DNA from 4 places in the Shewanella sp. Pdp11 genome. Region 1 is predicted to be linked to each of the others. Evidence: predicted binding sites of a transcription regulator. Region 1 holds the regulator's gene; each other region holds the start of a gene.
The links. Region 1 encodes MetJ, which represses methionine synthesis genes. Its sites were predicted from a motif close to TAGACGTCTAGACGTCTA; they were not measured.

Region 2: serA (phosphoglycerate dehydrogenase) is a predicted target of MetJ. The motif match lies at 1,916-1,933, and genes of this name have one in related genera.
Region 3: metE (5-methyltetrahydropteroyltriglutamate--homocysteine S-methyltransferase) is a predicted target of MetJ. The motif match lies at 1,760-1,777, and genes of this name have one in related genera.
Region 4: msrA (peptide-methionine (S)-S-oxide reductase MsrA) is a predicted target of MetJ. The motif match lies at 2,072-2,089, and genes of this name have one in related genera.

What each region holds. Positions count from the first base shown of each region.
Region 1 covers NZ_CP015194.1:1,274,992-1,279,265, reverse strand. The annotation lists gene AYJ58_RS05660 (bifunctional aspartate kinase/homoserine dehydrogenase II) at 1-575, opposite strand, end outside; gene metB (cystathionine gamma-synthase) at 587-1,750, opposite strand; gene metJ (met regulon transcriptional regulator MetJ) at 1,963-2,277, shown strand; gene AYJ58_RS05645 (sulfite exporter TauE/SafE family protein) at 2,412-3,155, shown strand; gene nrfD (NrfD/PsrC family molybdoenzyme membrane anchor subunit) at 3,262-4,209, opposite strand; gene AYJ58_RS05635 (4Fe-4S dicluster domain-containing protein) at 4,212-4,274, opposite strand, start outside.
Region 2 covers NZ_CP015194.1:1,562,661-1,566,934, forward strand. The annotation lists gene ygfZ (tRNA-modifying protein YgfZ) at 1-444, opposite strand, end outside; gene serA (phosphoglycerate dehydrogenase) at 598-1,827, opposite strand; gene AYJ58_RS06955 (DUF2238 domain-containing protein) at 1,982-2,590, shown strand; gene AYJ58_RS06960 (helix-turn-helix transcriptional regulator) at 2,952-3,617, shown strand; gene AYJ58_RS06965 (curlin) at 3,790-4,274, opposite strand, start outside.
Region 3 covers NZ_CP015194.1:4,780,313-4,784,586, forward strand. The annotation lists gene metE (5-methyltetrahydropteroyltriglutamate--homocysteine S-methyltransferase) at 1-1,649, opposite strand, end outside; gene AYJ58_RS21010 (LysR family transcriptional regulator) at 1,850-2,755, shown strand; gene AYJ58_RS21015 (HDOD domain-containing protein) at 2,857-3,585, opposite strand; gene AYJ58_RS21025 (hypothetical protein) at 4,264-4,274, shown strand, end outside.
Region 4 covers NZ_CP015194.1:2,935,215-2,939,488, reverse strand. The annotation lists gene AYJ58_RS12985 (thiamine pyrophosphate-dependent dehydrogenase E1 component subunit alpha) at 1-562, opposite strand, end outside; gene astE (succinylglutamate desuccinylase) at 725-1,759, opposite strand; gene msrA (peptide-methionine (S)-S-oxide reductase MsrA) at 2,102-2,581, shown strand; gene pgm (phosphoglucomutase (alpha-D-glucose-1,6-bisphosphate-dependent)) at 2,692-4,274, opposite strand, start outside.

The sequences.
Region 1 (4,274 bases):
CCACGCTCGTTAGCGCAGATAAAGCCGGTGATCACTAAGCGTTCATTGGGATGCGCAGCTAATAGGGCTTGTACTTTAGCGCGGGATTCCTGTACCCGAATTTGTGGCACAGCGGCTTCATCGGCCACTAAAATTGAACAGGCATCCACATGGCTTGCCGCCACGCCAGATTCGCGCAGTAGCGCCGCCATTAAACGTGCCGACCAACGTTCGCCAAAGCTCACCACATGGTTGATTTGGTATTCGTTGCGCTCGTCTAAGGACAACAGGCTGATGAGTTGCGCTTTATCAGTGGCCAAACGCTCACGCAGATCTCGGGCTTGTTCATTCGACAACAACTGCTCAATCAACCCCTGTTGGTAACTGATCAGCACTTGTAATTCTTCTTGCCATAGCTGACCCGCATCACGCAGCGCTAATAATTTATACAGGAAATTCGTGCTTTTACCCGCCGCAGAGACCACCACGAGATCATCACTATGACCGTGGGTTAACAGGATATGGGCAACTCGGCGATAACAATCGGCATCCGCTAAACTGGAGCCACCAAATTTATGTAAGTGACAACGTGCCATCTATTATTCCTCTACTGACAAGCCGCAACGGCGGCTAATCCTGCTTGAATATCTGCAACTAAATCGGCGGCATCTTCAATACCCACCGATAGACGCAATAGGGTGTCCTTAATACCAGCCTCGAAGCGCGCCTGCGGCTCCATGGCTCTGTGGGTCATAGTGGCGGGCACGGCCACTAAACTTTCGACGCCACCTAAACTTTCCGCCACGCTAAATAAGCTGAGTGCACCTAAAAAGGCCACCACTTCGGCCTCACCGCCTTTGAGCTCAAAACTCAGCATAGCGCCAAAGCCCTGTTGTTGCTTGGCCGCAATGGCGTGACCAGGGTGATCCGCAAGACCGGGGTAATAGACTTTACTCACCACAGGGCTTTGGGTTAATACCTCAATAATACGCTGGGCATTGGCTTGATGCTCGCGAATACGCACCGCTAAGGTACGCAGGCCGCGCAGGGTCAGATAACTGTCGAAGGCTGAGCCCGTTAAGCCTAGAGTGTTCGACCACCAATGTAAGCTTTCGCCGATTTGCGCATCTTTGGCGACAACAGCGCCGCCGACCACATCGCTATGACCATTGATATATTTAGTGGTGGAGTGGATAACGATATCCGCGCCTAACAATAGGGGTTGTTGCAATATCGGCGATAAAAAGGTGTTATCGACCACCACCAGCGCGCCGACCTCATGGCTCGCCTTAGCAATGGTTTCGATATCTACCACACGCAATAACGGGTTCGATGGGGTTTCGAGCCACACCATCTTAGGATTCTGCGCAATGGCGGCGGCTAACACTTGGCTGTCGGTTTGGTCGACCACAATGAGCTTAAACTGGCCTTTCTTCGCCAAGTTGGTAAATAAACGGTAGGAACCACCATAGCAATCATGGGGCACAACTAATAGGTCATCGGGGCCGAGCAAAGTAGTCACTAAGGTGATGGCCGCCATGCCAGTGCACGTCACTATGCCAGTGGCGCCCTTTTCTAATTGCGCTAATGCTTCGCCTAAAATGCAGCGCGTTGGGTTGCCTGAACGACTGTAATCGAATTCGCGGGGATTTTTATGACCATCGAAGGCGTAATTAGTCGACAAATAAATCGGTGGCACAACTGCGCCATATTGAGTATCGCTTTCGATACCCTGACGCACTGCCAGTGTGGCTAATTGACGCTCTGCCATGGGTGGACTCCTAAATTCGATAGACTGATAGAGATGTCTGGACGTCTAAATGTACCTAAGCCCAACGCCATCGTCAATAGGCGTGAAGACGTTTAGACGTCTAAACATAAAGAAATCTGTTTGCAATCACAAAGAAATAGTAGCAATAATTTGACTGTTGTTTGTAAGGGTTTAAAATCTGCCCCGAATTTAGCGTTATAACAGGTGAGTCAATGACTGAATGGAATGGGGAATACATCAGCCCCTATGCTGAACATGGCAAGAAGAATGAACAAGTAAAAAAAATTACTGTGTCTATTCCGCTCAAAGTGCTTAAGGTCCTCACGGACGAACGTACTCGTCGTCAGGTCAATAATTTGCGTCACGCCACCAACAGCGAGCTGTTGTGTGAGGCATTTTTGCACGCCTACACTGGCCAGCCATTGCCTAACGATGAAGATCTGTCAAAAGACAGCCCAGACAGTATTCCCGCCGAAGCCAAGTTGCTGATGGACGAAATGGGGATCGAGTGGGAAGATATGGAATAGCGACTCGTCGCTTTCAAAGTCATATCACAGTGCTCATCAATAGGGATCGTTAACGATCCCTTTTTGTTTATACCCAAGCGACTTCAAACTTTAAATTTCACTATCTTGAGGTGGTTTGGGATATAGGAAATCCTATGTTTTCTATGATAGATCCACAGACACTCGCCTTAGCCTCGCTGGTCGTGTTTCTGGGCGCATTAACCCAGAGCCTGATTGGATTTGGACTTGCGGTTGTCGCCAGTCCTTTGCTGTATATCGTCGATCCACAACTTGTACCTGCGCCTGTTATTGCTATGGGTTTCTCCATCGCCCTGCTGACCTTAGTGCGTGAACGCGGTCACTTAGAATTCAATGGCTTGCAATATGCGCTCCTAGGTCGCGTGCCCGGCGGTTTTATCGGCGCGAGTTTATTGCTGTTTGCGCCTCAGCCCATACTCGGTTTATCCATCGCCGCCATTGTAACTGTCGCAGTGATCCTCAGCCTGTATAAATTCAGCCTACCCGTGAATAAGAAAACCCTCTTCGGTGCGGGCGTGGTTTCAGGGATCTTCGGCAATATCGCCGCGATTGGTGGCCCGCCGATGGCGATTTTGTTGGCAGGCAAAGATGCCTCGCAGTTTCGTGCAGCCCTGTCGGCCTTCTTCATTTTTAGCTCCATGATTGCATTGGTCATTTTAGCGATCACTGGCTTATTAGAATTAAAACATCTGTGGCTGTCGTTGATGCTGCTCCCCTCAGTGATTTTAGGTTACTTAGTCGCAGGACGATTAGTGGGCCGTGTCGATAAAGAGAAGACAAAGATGGCGACGTTAGTCCTGTGCAGTATCAGCGCCTTAGTGCTAACGGTGAAGTCGGTTATCGAGTTATTACCCCAATAAGCGTCCCGCTTGTACTGGCAAATCATCTCAAGATTCAAACAATAAAAAAGCACTGACATTGCCAGTGCTTTTTCTTTATCTATCAATATTTAAAGCCAGCTTACACTCAGCTTAAATAGCTTTGCCCTGCGTACACAATAAAATGTCTTAAGGCGAGTACGCCGGTTAAGCTCGCACAAGCCACCATGATCATCGCGCCCTTAGTGTGGCGAGTCGCGGCGGGTAGCAGCATAAACAGCAATGGAATACCAAAGCCGATACCGACAACCCCTATCCAGAACACGCTTGCCCATAGCCCTGAGGTTAACGACGCTAAGGCCGCAGCTGCCGCGCCGCCCTTGAAGTACAAGGCGCAGAACAACATGAACAGGAACATGATTTCAATCGCCATCACAGGCAATTCTAACCCGTGCATCTTAGCCAAAGTCTTATCATGGCTATCGGTCTTAAACAACAAGAGTGCCAGTACCGCGTTTGCCGCAGCGCCCGCCGATAAACCCGACACTAAAAACAGCGCAGGCAGTACCGCAGTGTTGAGCATAGGATAAGCATTCATCGCCGAAATTAAGAAGCCAGTGTAAGCCCCTACGCCAATGGCGAGGACAAACAACAATACTTCAATCAGCTTTCGAAATGGCATAAGTAACTTAGCGATAGGCGTTAAGAAACCCAAACCCCATTTCGGTAAGTCATCCCGCAGCACAATAATGGCGTATGCAAAGGCCAAGGGAGAATACGCCAGCAGCGCCAGCACCCCGATTGCCATCACAGACTGGAAGTTATAGTGAATTAAAATCAGCCAGAAGTGGAATGGTTTGGTTAAGTCAAACACTAAGCAAGCTAGACCTAAGCTAATTGCCACAGGCCCAATAATGGCCGCAGCCTTAAGAATGCTGCTTTCGGCTCCCGCGCTGAGTTCCTTATTCGCCCAGCGCAAACCAATGCCAATCAGTAAACTGCCCGCGGATAACCCCGCCATAAACAGGTAAACGGCGATGACCCAGTGCCAAGTGACAGGATCATATTGCGCCATGTCGCCCCAAGTATTGTTCATAATCAAATCCCCCCTCTTTTGGTAGGAACGCGATATACCCTAGGTTTAGTGCCTAAATGGGTTTT
Region 2 (4,274 bases), 290 kb from region 1:
CGCGCCATGTTCAATGGGCGTGAATTCTTGATGAATGTCGCCAAAATGTTCGCTCACGAACTGGCTTGCTTGTTCACCGGCAACCCCGAGCAGAGTCCATTCAGCGGATGCATTGCTTAAGGTGGCTTTGCTAAACACGGCATATTTTTGTAACTGGGGTAAATCGACTTCAATGGCATCCTTTGGCATCAGCATAAAGAGCGCATCTTGGATGGCAAAGGTTCTGAAACTGGCCAGCATTTTACCTTTTGGATCGCAATGTGCACCCCAGCGCCATTGGTTATCGGCTAATGAGCTGATGTCAGTGGTCACTTGGCCATGGATGAAACTGCGGCCTTGTTCTCCAACCACTTTAATAAGGCCCATATGAGATAAGTTGGCAAGCATGAGTGGAGGCAAAGAAGCGTCCAGATCCCAATGGGGCGTAGAAACTGAAATAGTCATAGCGAGATCCTGAAAATGAAGGCGATGTGAGAGGCTAGATTGTAACGGAATTCCTGTTGGCTCAAAAGCATAAGGCGCACATATCTGTGAATGATATGTGCGCCTTAGTCTTTGTACTTTAGCCGAAACGCTTAATGCGATTCGGCTTAACTCTTAAAACAGCACGCGGGTACGCAGTGTGCCTTCAATGGCCTTCAACTCTACTAAGGCTTCTTCGGCTTGGTGGGTGTCAACTTCCATGACCACATAACCAATTTCTGCGGTGGTTTGCAGATATTGCGCGGCAATGTTGATGCCTTTTTCCGAGAAGGCTTGGTTGATCTTGATCAGCACGCCTGGACGGTTTTGGTGAATATGCAGTAAGCGTGAGGTGCCTTTATGCATAGGCAGCGAAACTTCAGGGAAGTTAACTGCAGATACGGTCGATCCATTGTCTGAGTATTTAGCGAGCTTGCCAGCGACTTCGATACCAATGTTTTCTTGGGCTTCAGCAGTACTACCACCAACATGCGGTGTCAGCAATACGTTATCAAGACCTCGAAGTGGGCTGATAAATTCATCGTCATTCGATTGCGGCTCAACTGGGAACACATCAATCGCCGCGCCCGCAAGGTGGCGCTCTTTGAGTGCGACTGTTAAGGCCTCGATATCGACTACAGTGCCGCGTGATGCGTTGATAAAGATGCTGCCCTTTTTCATCGCCGCAAATTCAGCTGCGCCTATCATGTCTTTGGTTTGTGGGGTTTCAGGTACGTGTAAGCTCACTACGTCAGATTGCGCCAGCAATTGTTCCATTGAATGAATTTGCTGTGCATTGCCTAACGGCAGTTTGTCTTCGATATCGAAGAACACCACGCGCATGCCCAGCGTCTCAGCCAGAATGCCAAGCTGAGTACCGATATGACCGTAACCGATTACGCCTAAGGTTTTTCCGCGCACTTCGTAGCTGCCAGCGGCGGTTTTCATCCAGCCACCACGGTGGGCGATGGCGTTACGCTCAGGGATACCGCGCATCAGCATAATGATTTCGCCAATCACGAGCTCGGCAACACTGCGAGTATTGGAGAATGGCGCGTTAAATACTGGGATACCAAGGGATTCGGCGGTGGCAAGATCAACTTGATTGGTTCCGATACAGAAGCAACCGACCGCGATCAACTTCTCGGCGCGTTTTAGCACCTCGGCAGTTAATTGGGTACGTGAACGAAGTCCCACGAAATGTGCATCTTTGATGGATTCAATTAATGCTTCATCGCCTAATGAGGCTTTGTGGTATTCGATGTTGGTGTATCCCGCACGCTCAAGTACATCGACCGCAGATTGGTGGACGCCTTCCAACAGCAGGATCTTGATCTTATCCTTGTCCAGCGAATGTTTCGCCATGATATGGGTACCCTCTAATTAATAGAAATGTTTCTTATGATATGCTGACAACCTTCACCCACCAAAATAGCACTTTTTTTACTCAGTGTGGAGGGCTAGATGGCTAAAGTTAATATTCTAAATTAAGAACAATATCGCATAAGAGGAAGAAACATTGAATAACAAAATCGCGTGGTGTGCTATTTACCTCTTAGTGCTCGTGTGGTCGGTGATAAATCCCGCAGATTCTTTCACTTGGTGGCTCGAAGCGGTTCCAGCATTAGTGGCTGTGCCACTGCTATTTTTTACCCGCAAACGCTTCCCATTAACGCCGCTGGTGTATGTTTTAGTGTTAGCCCATTGCTGTGTGTTGTTTGTCGGCGCACATTACACCTATGCTGAAGTGCCATTATTCGACACTATTGCCCATTGGATGGGCTCAGAACGTAATAATTACGACAAGTTAGGTCATTTTGCTCAAGGCTTTATCCCTGCCATGTTAGCGCGTGAAATTATGCTGCGTAATCAAGCGGTCAAACCCGGTGCTTGGTGTGCGTTTTTAGTCACGTGTTTTGTGCTCGCGTTTTCGGCGTTTTATGAACTCATCGAATGGTGGGTTGCCGTGGCAACAGGTGAAGGCGCCGAAGCCTTTTTGGGCACCCAAGGCTATGTATGGGATACTCAATCAGATATGTTGATGGCATTAATTGGCGCAATTGTCGCACTCGTTTTATTGTCTCGTTTTCAAGATAAGCAAATAGCAGCACTTAAACTCAGGAGCTAGTGGCAGTGAGTTGCGTTCATCCTTCCATAAAAAATTTGGCGTGAGTGTGATGGCATTTAGCTGTCACATTTTAATGTTATCTTTATGTTGCAACTTTGGGCTGATATCTTCATAGTTTGAAAGTACTAGGTTTCGTGAGTTGATTAAGTTCAATGGTATTTTCTACTGTTATTCAAATTATCTGTGGTTAGTTAGTCGAACTTACTAGGATTAAAGAGGGAATAGTACATTTGGGTGATGTTTTTCAGTCTTTAACTAGTCAAAATCAACTAGGTTAATGGAATGTTTAAAAATCTAACTAAAGAGGCTGGTCAAACATACCATTTTGCTAATAGAAAATACTTTTCAGGGAGGAGAGTCATTGAGCACAATTAATGAATTAGTTTTTTTACATCAAATGGCAGCGCCATGTCATTTAGCGTTACTCGCTGAATCCATAGGCTTGAAAACTCGTATCGTTAAGCATGCGGCGGAATTAGATTTAGATAAGAGTCGTCGAAGTTTTTATCTGATCACCCAAAAAGGCTCTGCACTCGATAACAAGGGGATCCCTTTACTGGCTTCGCGCTTAGTATCACACTTCCCCGTGGCGCTGTATCAAGTCGAGCGAGACTCTTTAGATCAAGAGTCAGCTATGTTACTTGGCATTCGAGGCATTTTATTTGCCGATCAACGTATGGATTTGATGTTAACAGGTTTACGTAAAATGGTGGCAGAGGAGCTGTGGTACGACAGAACACTACTGAGTAAGATGTTCCGTCGTGTAGTACAAAAACTCGATGGCAACAATGAGATGCCCTCCGATACTGTGGCTATGCTGCAGATGCTAACTTCCCGTGAGCGCACTATCATTCAATTTGTGTCGAGTGGCGCGAGGAATAAAGAAATCGCCCACAGATTGTGCATCAGCGAACATACGGTGAAGGCTCATATTTCCTCTATCTTCCGTAAAACCCAGTCCCGTAATCGTGTTGAGTTGTTGCGTTGGGCACAAACCTATCAGACTCACTTTGAGCTGTGCAGTTAGTCAGTTAAAGATATTGATCGTTAGCTTTTCGCTTTGAGTGGTTAATGTTAATAATTACTGGTTAATCAGAATAGAAAAGCGGGAATGTTTATTTAAACATTCCCGCTTTTTGTTCAACACCCTTTTGATAAACCACCAAAGAGTGTAGCTGTGGTGGTTTTAACAGGATTGACTAGTATTGCACTACAGTAGCAACGTTCATATTACCTGATTGATTAACGCTGATGCTGTTGTTATTGCCAGCTTGAGAACCTAGTACTAAGTTATCGTTACCTGTTTGAGTGATCAACAGGCTGTTATTATCACCGCTTACTTCAAATGAACTACTTGCGTCACCACCAATCCAGTTACCGTTACCTGATTGAGCAATTTGTGCAGTGTTTTCATCACCTTCGATAATTAAATCGATAAGGTTAAGATCGCCATTTTGCAGTGCAGTGACATCGGCATTATTGTTGCCAGCAATGGAAATGACGGCTTCGTTTTGAGCGCCATCTTGCTCAACATCCACTTCGTTATCGCTACCTACTGCATCGACATAGGCAAAGTTAGTATCGCCTTCTTGGCTAACTTCAATACTGTTATCTTGACCATCAGCAAAGGCAACGATTTCGTTGTTATTGCCTTTAGAAGATAAATCGAAGTCGTTATCTGTGC
Region 3 (4,274 bases), 1.5 Mb from region 1:
TTTACGGGCTTGTCGGTAAGACTCTGGGCAAACTCAGCCCACTCGACTGTCATAGCTTTTGGACGACTCACATCGCCGTAAATCAAGGGTGGCTTAACACAACGTGAGCCATAACTTTGTACCCAGCCATTTTTACTAAAACCAACGCCAGCTAACTGCTCGCCAAAGTATTCCACCATGTCGTTACGTTCGGCTTCACCGTGCACGAGTACGTCGATACCCAGTTTTAGTTGGCGTTCAATAGTATCGCGGGTCACTTGCTGTAACTGCTCAGTATACTGAGCATCACTTATCTCGCCCTTACGCCAGCGGCTGCGTAATCCTCGAATAGCAGGTGTTTGCGGGAACGAACCTATGGTCGTAGTGGGTAACAGGGGTAAACGGTATTTTTGCTGCTGCACCCTTTGGCGTACGCTGAAATCACTGACACGCTCGTAATCCGCAGTGGTTAATGCCGCAACACGCTCAATCACTTGCTTATCCGCAGCCTGTGCTTTGGCTTGACGACGAGCGATACAAAAAGCACTGATTTTTTGTGCTTCATCCGAATTAGGCGCCAACAATAATTGGCGAATTTTGCTCAATTCCAACAGTTTCTGCTTAGCAAAGGCTAACTGCTTACGCAGCACAGGTAATAGTTTGACTTCAACATCTAAATCGACTGGACTGTGCAGCAATGAACATGATGTGCCAATCCACAGACGATCGCCTAAATCACGCGCCACTGCGCCAATACGCTCGGCAATCAAATCGATTTCTGCCGCCCACACGTTACGGCCATTAACCACGCCCACCGACAAAATTTGCTCACTGCGCAACGCATTTGCAAATACAGCCAGTTGTTCTGGCGCTGTGACTAAATCCAAGTGCAAACCAGCCACTGGCAAGGCAGATACTAGGGCTTGATGATGCGCAATACCGCCATAATAACTCGCCAAAAGAACCTTGACGTTTACAGTGCTTAGCGCTTGATAAGTCTTAGTCATCGCCGCTTGCCACTGCGCGTCTAACTCTAATGCCAACACAGGCTCATCTAACTGCACCCATTCCACACCTTGGGCGGCGAAACGCGCCAAGATGTCAGCATAAGCTGTTATTAAATTAGGCAATAAACTTAACTTATTGAACTCTTGACCCACAGTTTTAGCAAGGTGCAAGTAACTAACAGGGCCGAGTAGCACAGGTTTTGCTTTATAGCCTAGCGCTTGCGCTTCGCTGACTTCATCAAAAAACTGCTCGTAAGCAATCGAAAACTCTTGGTTTTGCGTCAGCTCTGGCACCAAATAATGATAATTAGTATTGAAATATTTGGTCATTTCAGAGGCTGGCGCATCTTGGCCTGTCGGCGCTCTGCCGCGGGCAACGCGGAATAAGGTATCGAGATCGATAGCGCCTTCACCACGATGACGCTCAGGGATGGCATTCAAGGTCGCACTCAGGGTTAATACTTGATCGTAAAAGGCAAAATCCCCCACGGGCACTTGCTCGACGCCCGCTGCGGTTTGCCACTGCCAATGGGTACGGCGCAGTTCACTCGCTACTTCACATAATTCGGCTTGAGTACTCTCACCACGCCAGTATTTTTCTAAGGCAAATTTCAATTCACGTCGACGCCCGATACGGGGAAACCCAAGACTATTTAATTGCATACCCTATCTTCCTTTATTTGAGATAAGCCAAATTCGGCACTTGCACCCACCAGATTGTGTTCTCTTGGCACTTTTCAGTATTTCCGCCTTGATAAATAACAATGGGCGTCTGGACGTCTAGAAGTTTATTGTGTTAGTCTCTATTCCAGCAACCGAATTGATTTCAAGCACAACATGAGCGAAATTCACCTGGAGTGAACATGATCGAACTAAGACATCTGCGAACCTTAATGGCCCTGAAGGAAAGTGGCAGTTTGGCGGGCGCAGCCAAAAAACGTTTTGTCACTCAATCCGCCCTCTCCCACCAAATAAAGGAGTTGGAGCAAAGGATTAACTCGCCTATTTTTGTGCGTAAAAGTAAGCCGCTGTCATTCACCCAAGAAGGTGCGCGTCTGCTTCATCTCGCGGAAGAGATTTTGCCTAAGGTGCTAGAAACCGAGACAGATCTTAAGAATGGCCTTGAAACCGAAACCAATCAGTTACGTGTCGGCATTGAGTGTCACAGCTGTTTTCGCTGGTTAATGCCTGTGATGGAGCAATTTAGACAAGAACATCCCCAAGCCGAGTTAGACTTGTCGAGCCGTCACTTGTTTGACTCGCTCAATGCCCTAGAAATGGGCGAACTGGATATAGTGCTGACCTCAGATCCTGTGCCTGGGCATTCACTTGCTTATCAGCATTTGTTTGATTTTGAAGTAAAGTTAGTGGTTGCTAAAGATCATCCGCTAGCGAAAGAGCCCTATGTCACCCCTAAGCAATTAGCGCGTTTACCGATAATTAGCTATCCCGTACCGCTGACGCGTTTAGACATTTATCGCCACTTTTTAGAACCTGCGGGTATAGAAGCGGGTGAGCAAAAAACCTGTGATTTAACCATGATGTTATTGCAACGTATCGCCTGCAAAGATGGTATCGCTGCCCTGCCGAACTGGTCGATAAATGAAGGTCACGGCTTAAGCCTTACTACGGTAAAGCTAGGACAAGAAGGCTTAAAACGGCCTCTATTTGGCGCCTATCGCCGCCATAGTGGTAACTCAACATTGATCCAAAATTGGTTACAACTGGTGGCGAGTGAAGGTTTATCTCGCCAGCAGAAGACAAATTAATGCCGGTTAAATCAAATGAAGAAGCCTACGAATGCAGGCTTTTTTTATTGAATTAAATGGTTATTTTATTCGTTCAAACCGTTATTTATCGCATCTAAATATTACAGTGGATTCATCAATAGACCACGCATAGACAATACGCGGCGCAGGATTAAACCAGGGGAATTCGAATTACGGGTCTGACGCAAATTATGGGCAATCATAAACTCTTGACGCAAGTCCTGATCGAGATCTAACGCTTCGAATGATTCTATCGTCAATGTCTGCTGTTGATTATCAATCAATGACTTAATTACGCTTAAAGGGAATGATTGTTCGGCATTAGCATTTAAATACGCAAAGGCCGTGAGCGCGATAATTTGGCCGAACACACTGAACAGGGCCAAGGTTTGCACTTCATCAGCATCAACCTCGACGCCTTCCATCTCCGCTAAACTGTCCACCGCATCCGTAGCAATATCTTCAGTCAACTTCCAATAACCTTGGACCAACTTTTTATAGGGCTGCGGCAGCTCATCGAGACGCTCTTGCAGATAAAACGTAAAAGCATAGCGATAGATATTCACTTGACCTAAGCGAACTAAAGCTTCTTTCAAGGAGCGAGTCTTAGGGTTAATCACCCCTGATGCCTGTGCGGAATTGCTGCGCATTAGCATGTGCGCCGCCAATGCGGGGTCACTCGAGATGATGTCGATCACGTTACGAATGTCGCCTTCAGCAAGGATCGCTTTTTTGAGTGGTATTAAAATCCCTCGGCGGCCAATCACTTGCTCTTCATTCGCTATGATAGCTCTAACTTGAGTAAAAACCTGTTGCTCAAGATCAGTCATAAGACACTTTGCACCTGTTTATTAACAATAAGATGATTCGGTTACTCTTCACATCATACCCAAAATTTAAAGAATTTCAGTACTAAGTCGCACAATAGCCTAACGAAAAGAATAAAAAATGACTACCTTGTATGTAACATCAAATGGTGAAGCAAATAAGGTGCTGGAGGTGGAGATATAATCCCATGTTTTAAAACAATTTTAACATTTCCATTCTTCAAGTCGTCACGAGCCTGTCCGTCTAATGATTTATCTCTATTTCTACAACGAGGGTAAGCGACACCCATTCGCATTTCATTGCAATATGCCTCTCACTTACAATGACCAATTCAACATCAGTGTTGAAGCATAGCATTCCCGCTACATAGTCGACTTTTAGCTCATTACTACTCATCAATCTAGTACCACAATTTTCAGCAACAATTGTTCTGTAATGAGCATCATTTAGTATCATGGTCATGAGAATCTTGCCAATATAAGATGACTCAATCAAAGGATACAATTGAGCCTCAAACTGATATCAAAGTGGAAATATCTTTATTTGGAATTGGCAAACAAACAATCCATTTGAAAAGAAAAATCAACTTAAGTATCATGGCCCAAACGTAGAGTTTTTTGCTCAAAGCACTGAAATAGTAAGCTGTTTTGACTGTTTCAGATAAAATATCGGAGAGAAACGTGAGATACAG
Region 4 (4,274 bases), 1.7 Mb from region 1:
CGCCTTCGCCAAAATAACAAACCGCGACTTTGCGCTTACCTTGCATTTTTAAGCTATAGCCCACACCCGTCGCCTGCGGGATTTGTGTCGCAAGGGGTGAAGAAATCGTCTGATAATGCAATGCCGCACTGCCGTAATGGATTGGCATTTGGCGACCTTTACCGAGATCTTTCTCGTTACTGAACATCTGATTCATAAACTGTTCAGTAGTAAATCCGCGATAACGCAGCGCCGCATGCTCGCGATATTGTGCGAGGATCACATCTTCTTGATCGAGTGCGGCCACACTGCCGACAATCGCCGCTTCTTCACCCGTACAGGTCATGTAGAAGCTGATGCGCCCTTGACGCTGGGCGCCAAGCATACGTTCATCAAGTACCCGAGTGAATACACAGGTATCGTAAATTTTAGTGGCTAAGGTTTCATCTATCACAGGCAAAACCGCGGTTTCATAAGTGGTGCCGTCGGCTTGTAGAATTCGAAGGATAGGAATGTGTAGCGATGCCTTATCCAAGAAGCCGACACGGTGCACTGTATCAGTGTTGAGTGTTGCTTTGCTCATATTGTGCTCTTGTTATCTCATTACGCACCAAAGCGTTTTGATGCGTCTGTTTATACGAATATGCCCGACGAACATTACGTTAACGTAAACTACCTATCAACCATTGGCATAGCTCAAACCACAAGTTATCCCTGCCTCGCATGTATATATTGCTTTACAAGCCTAACGCACGTCCGCATTCACCGCAGGGATCAGGCAAATCACAGTGCGATTGCCAATAGGCACTTTGGCATTAGGGAACACGACAGACTCAAACTCATGTTCCACTTTAATTTCTTGCCCACCTTCCCGCGCTAATACAAAGCCCTTCGGGAAAGATCTGAAGTTTTCGACATCGGTGGCGAAGGTAAATTCAAAATCATCGAAATGTTTATTGATGACGCGGCACACTTGGTACAAGTTAACCTTATCGGCATCAAATGCATCTAGCTCCAACGGTTTAGCGGTGATCAAGCGCATAAACATTTCATGGGTGGCGATAAAACGCGTCATGTCGTTCTGCCCCATCGGAAACACTTTGCCAAGCTCAATGGTAAAGGCATCGGCGCCGTAACGTTCAGAGGAAAAATAGCTAAAGGTCGTGGTCGGTTCGTGGTGAAAAAGAACCGTATCGACGCCGCTAGCGGCTAAAAACATAATTTGCTCGCCGCTAAAGGCGCGCCCAGGACGATAGGGATAGATAGCGAACTTTTCATGCTTCGAGGCGCGCATCGCCGTGTGCAGATCATAATGAATGCGCTGACGACCATCGGCAACCGCGGTATAAAAACGATCGACATAGGCTTCGAGTTTTTTGGCGCGCACTCGCTCAGGATTGACTAATCCCGGAGGATTGGAATGCTCACCACTAAAGAGACGATTCATGTTCTCATCAATAATCCGCGTGCCGTTATTAATCGCTAATGGGTTACCAATCAGGAATAAAGTGCGCTGCTTTGCGATGATTTTTTGCTGTAAAAGCTGCTTAATTAAGCTATTGCAGAGTTCAATAGGCGCGGTCTCGTTACCATGAACACCGCAAGATAGGACAACATCTTTTCCTTCATTCTCGGCGGGCTCAAAAACGATAACGCCGGTATCCCAGACTTCAACTTGGGTATGGTCGCCTAAGCTAAATGTAAACTCGCCATCGAACTGTTCAGGATGGGCTAAGGTGAGCGCTAAAAAATCCTTTGAATCTAACAGAGCTTGTAACACAGAATTCTCCTTATAATGGTGTGTAACAGTAACGGCGCAATAGCATCAGTGCAGATAGCCATAACCACTCAAGCATTCATCTCAACGCGGTTAGTCTCACTCGCACCTTAAAAAGCGGCTTCAATACTAACACATGTTTTTAGTGCTGTTCTCAGACATTTATCGCCATAGGACCCAGTTTTGAACGGAATAAGATCAACGCGGCGCTTTGCTACGGCGAGTGTAAATTTTCCATCACCTTATCGAAAATTCATCCTGCATAAATATTCCTGCTAGAGGCTTGCTTTTGCGCGCGAGTTTTATCACAATCCTTAGCCATCTAGACTTCTATTGGATTTAATTATGGCGTTAGCAACCTTTGGTGCCGGCTGTTTCTGGGGCGTAGAGTATTTTTTTAGACAAGTGAACGGCGTATTGAATGCCACCTGCGGTTACATGGGCGGCAATAATAGCGCGACCACCTATGAAGAAGTCAAAAAAGGCAAAACTGGCCACGCCGAAGTGGTACAAGTGGAATTTGACCCTGCCCTGGTCAGTTATGAAGACTTGCTCGAGGTATTTTGGAAAAACCACAATCCAACCAGTCTGAACATGCAAGGTGGAGATATAGGCACTCAATACCGCAGTACCATTTTCTTCCACGACCGTGAGCAAAAAGCGGCCGCAGAAGCCTCAAAGTTAGCTTTTGCCCGCTCGGGCCGTTGGGGATTACGCCATATCGTGACTGAAATTGTGCCATTACAACAGTTCCATGTGGCAGAGGAATATCACCAAAATTACATCGATAAGAATAACTTACCGAGTTGTCATATCGAGTACTAAATACGGTCAAATCAGCATGAGAAAATACTCATAACTGACATTAGCCACAAACAAAAACGCACTCAAAACTGAGTGCGTTTTTTTTGATACTTTATAAACCTACTGCTGCATTAAGCGTTCAGCGCCTTATCAATTAATGCCTGCGCATCTTTGATAATCTCAGCTAGATGCTGCTCACTGATAAAACTCTCGCCATAAATCTTAAATAACGCTTCCGTGCCCGATGGACGCGCCGCAAACCAACCATTCGCCGTAGTCACTTTAATGCCACCAATGGCAGCATTATTGCCCGGTGCATGAGTTAACACGTTTTCGATTGCCTCACCCGCAAGCACTGTGGCATTTAAGGTTTCAGCATTTAATAACGCAAATTTGGCCTTGTTTTCAAGACTGATTGGGCTATCGATACGCTTGTAAAAGCTTTGGCCAAATTGTTTTACTAGCTCTTGATGGCGTTGACCTGGAGTTTTACCTGTCACCGCAAGAATTTCTGCGGCAAGTAACCCTAGAATAAAGCCGTCTTTATCCGTGCACCACGTTGTCCCATCACGGCGTAAAAATGCCGCGCCAGCGCTCTCTTCACCGCCAAAGGCGATGGTGGCTTCAGCTAAACCATCAACAAACCACTTAAAACCCACAGGCACTTCGAGTAACTTTTTGCCATGGAAAGCACAGATTTTATCGATAAGCGCACTCGATACTAAGGTTTTACCTATGGCTAAGGTATCGCTCCAATCCGGTCTGTGCGTCAGTAAATAATCGATAGCGACCGCAAGGTAGTGATTAGGGTCCATCAAGCCTGTACCAGGGCAGACAATGCCGTGGCGGTCATAGTCAGGATCGTTACCAAGGCATAAATCAAAGGATTCTTTATGGGCGAGTAACCCAGCCATCGCATAGGGAGACGAGCAATCCATGCGGATTTTGCCGTCTTTATCCAGCGGCATAAAGCTAAAGCTTGGGTCAACTTTATCATTGACTAAGGTGATATCGAGCCCATAACGCGCGGCAATCGGTGCCCAGTAGAAAATCCCTGAACCACCGAGCGGGTCAACACCGATACGCAGCTTAGCGTTGGCAATCGCCTGCATATCGATAACATTTTCTAAATCAGCCACATAGGGCGTTACCAAATCAATGGCGTTGACATAGCCTGAGGCCAGCGCTTCGGCATACGCTAATTTTTGCACGCCAGCTAACGCTTGGCGTAAGTAATCATTGGCAAGCGACTCAATCCAAGCCGTGATATTACCTTCGGCCGGTCCACCATGGGGTGGATTGTATTTGATCCCGCCATCTTGAGGCGGATTGTGGGAAGGCGTGATAATCAAACCATCGGAAAGAGGCGCACCTGTGATATTTGCTTCGCGATTGGCGCAAATCACTCCATGGGACACCACAGGCGTTGGCGTGAAACCATCATTCTGCTGGATATGCACAGTGACTTTATTTGCCGCCAGCACTTCTATGGCCGATAAATAAGCGGCGTAGGATAACGCATGGGTGTCAATCCCGAGGATCAACGGCCCATTGATATTCACCGATTGGCGATAATCCACCACAGCTTGGGTAATCGCCCAAATGTGTTGTTGGTTAAAACTGCCATTAAAAGCGCAGCCTCTGTGCCCAGAAGTGCCAAAGGTAACGCGTTGTTGTACGTCATCCATATTTGGCGTGATGCTGTAATAATGGC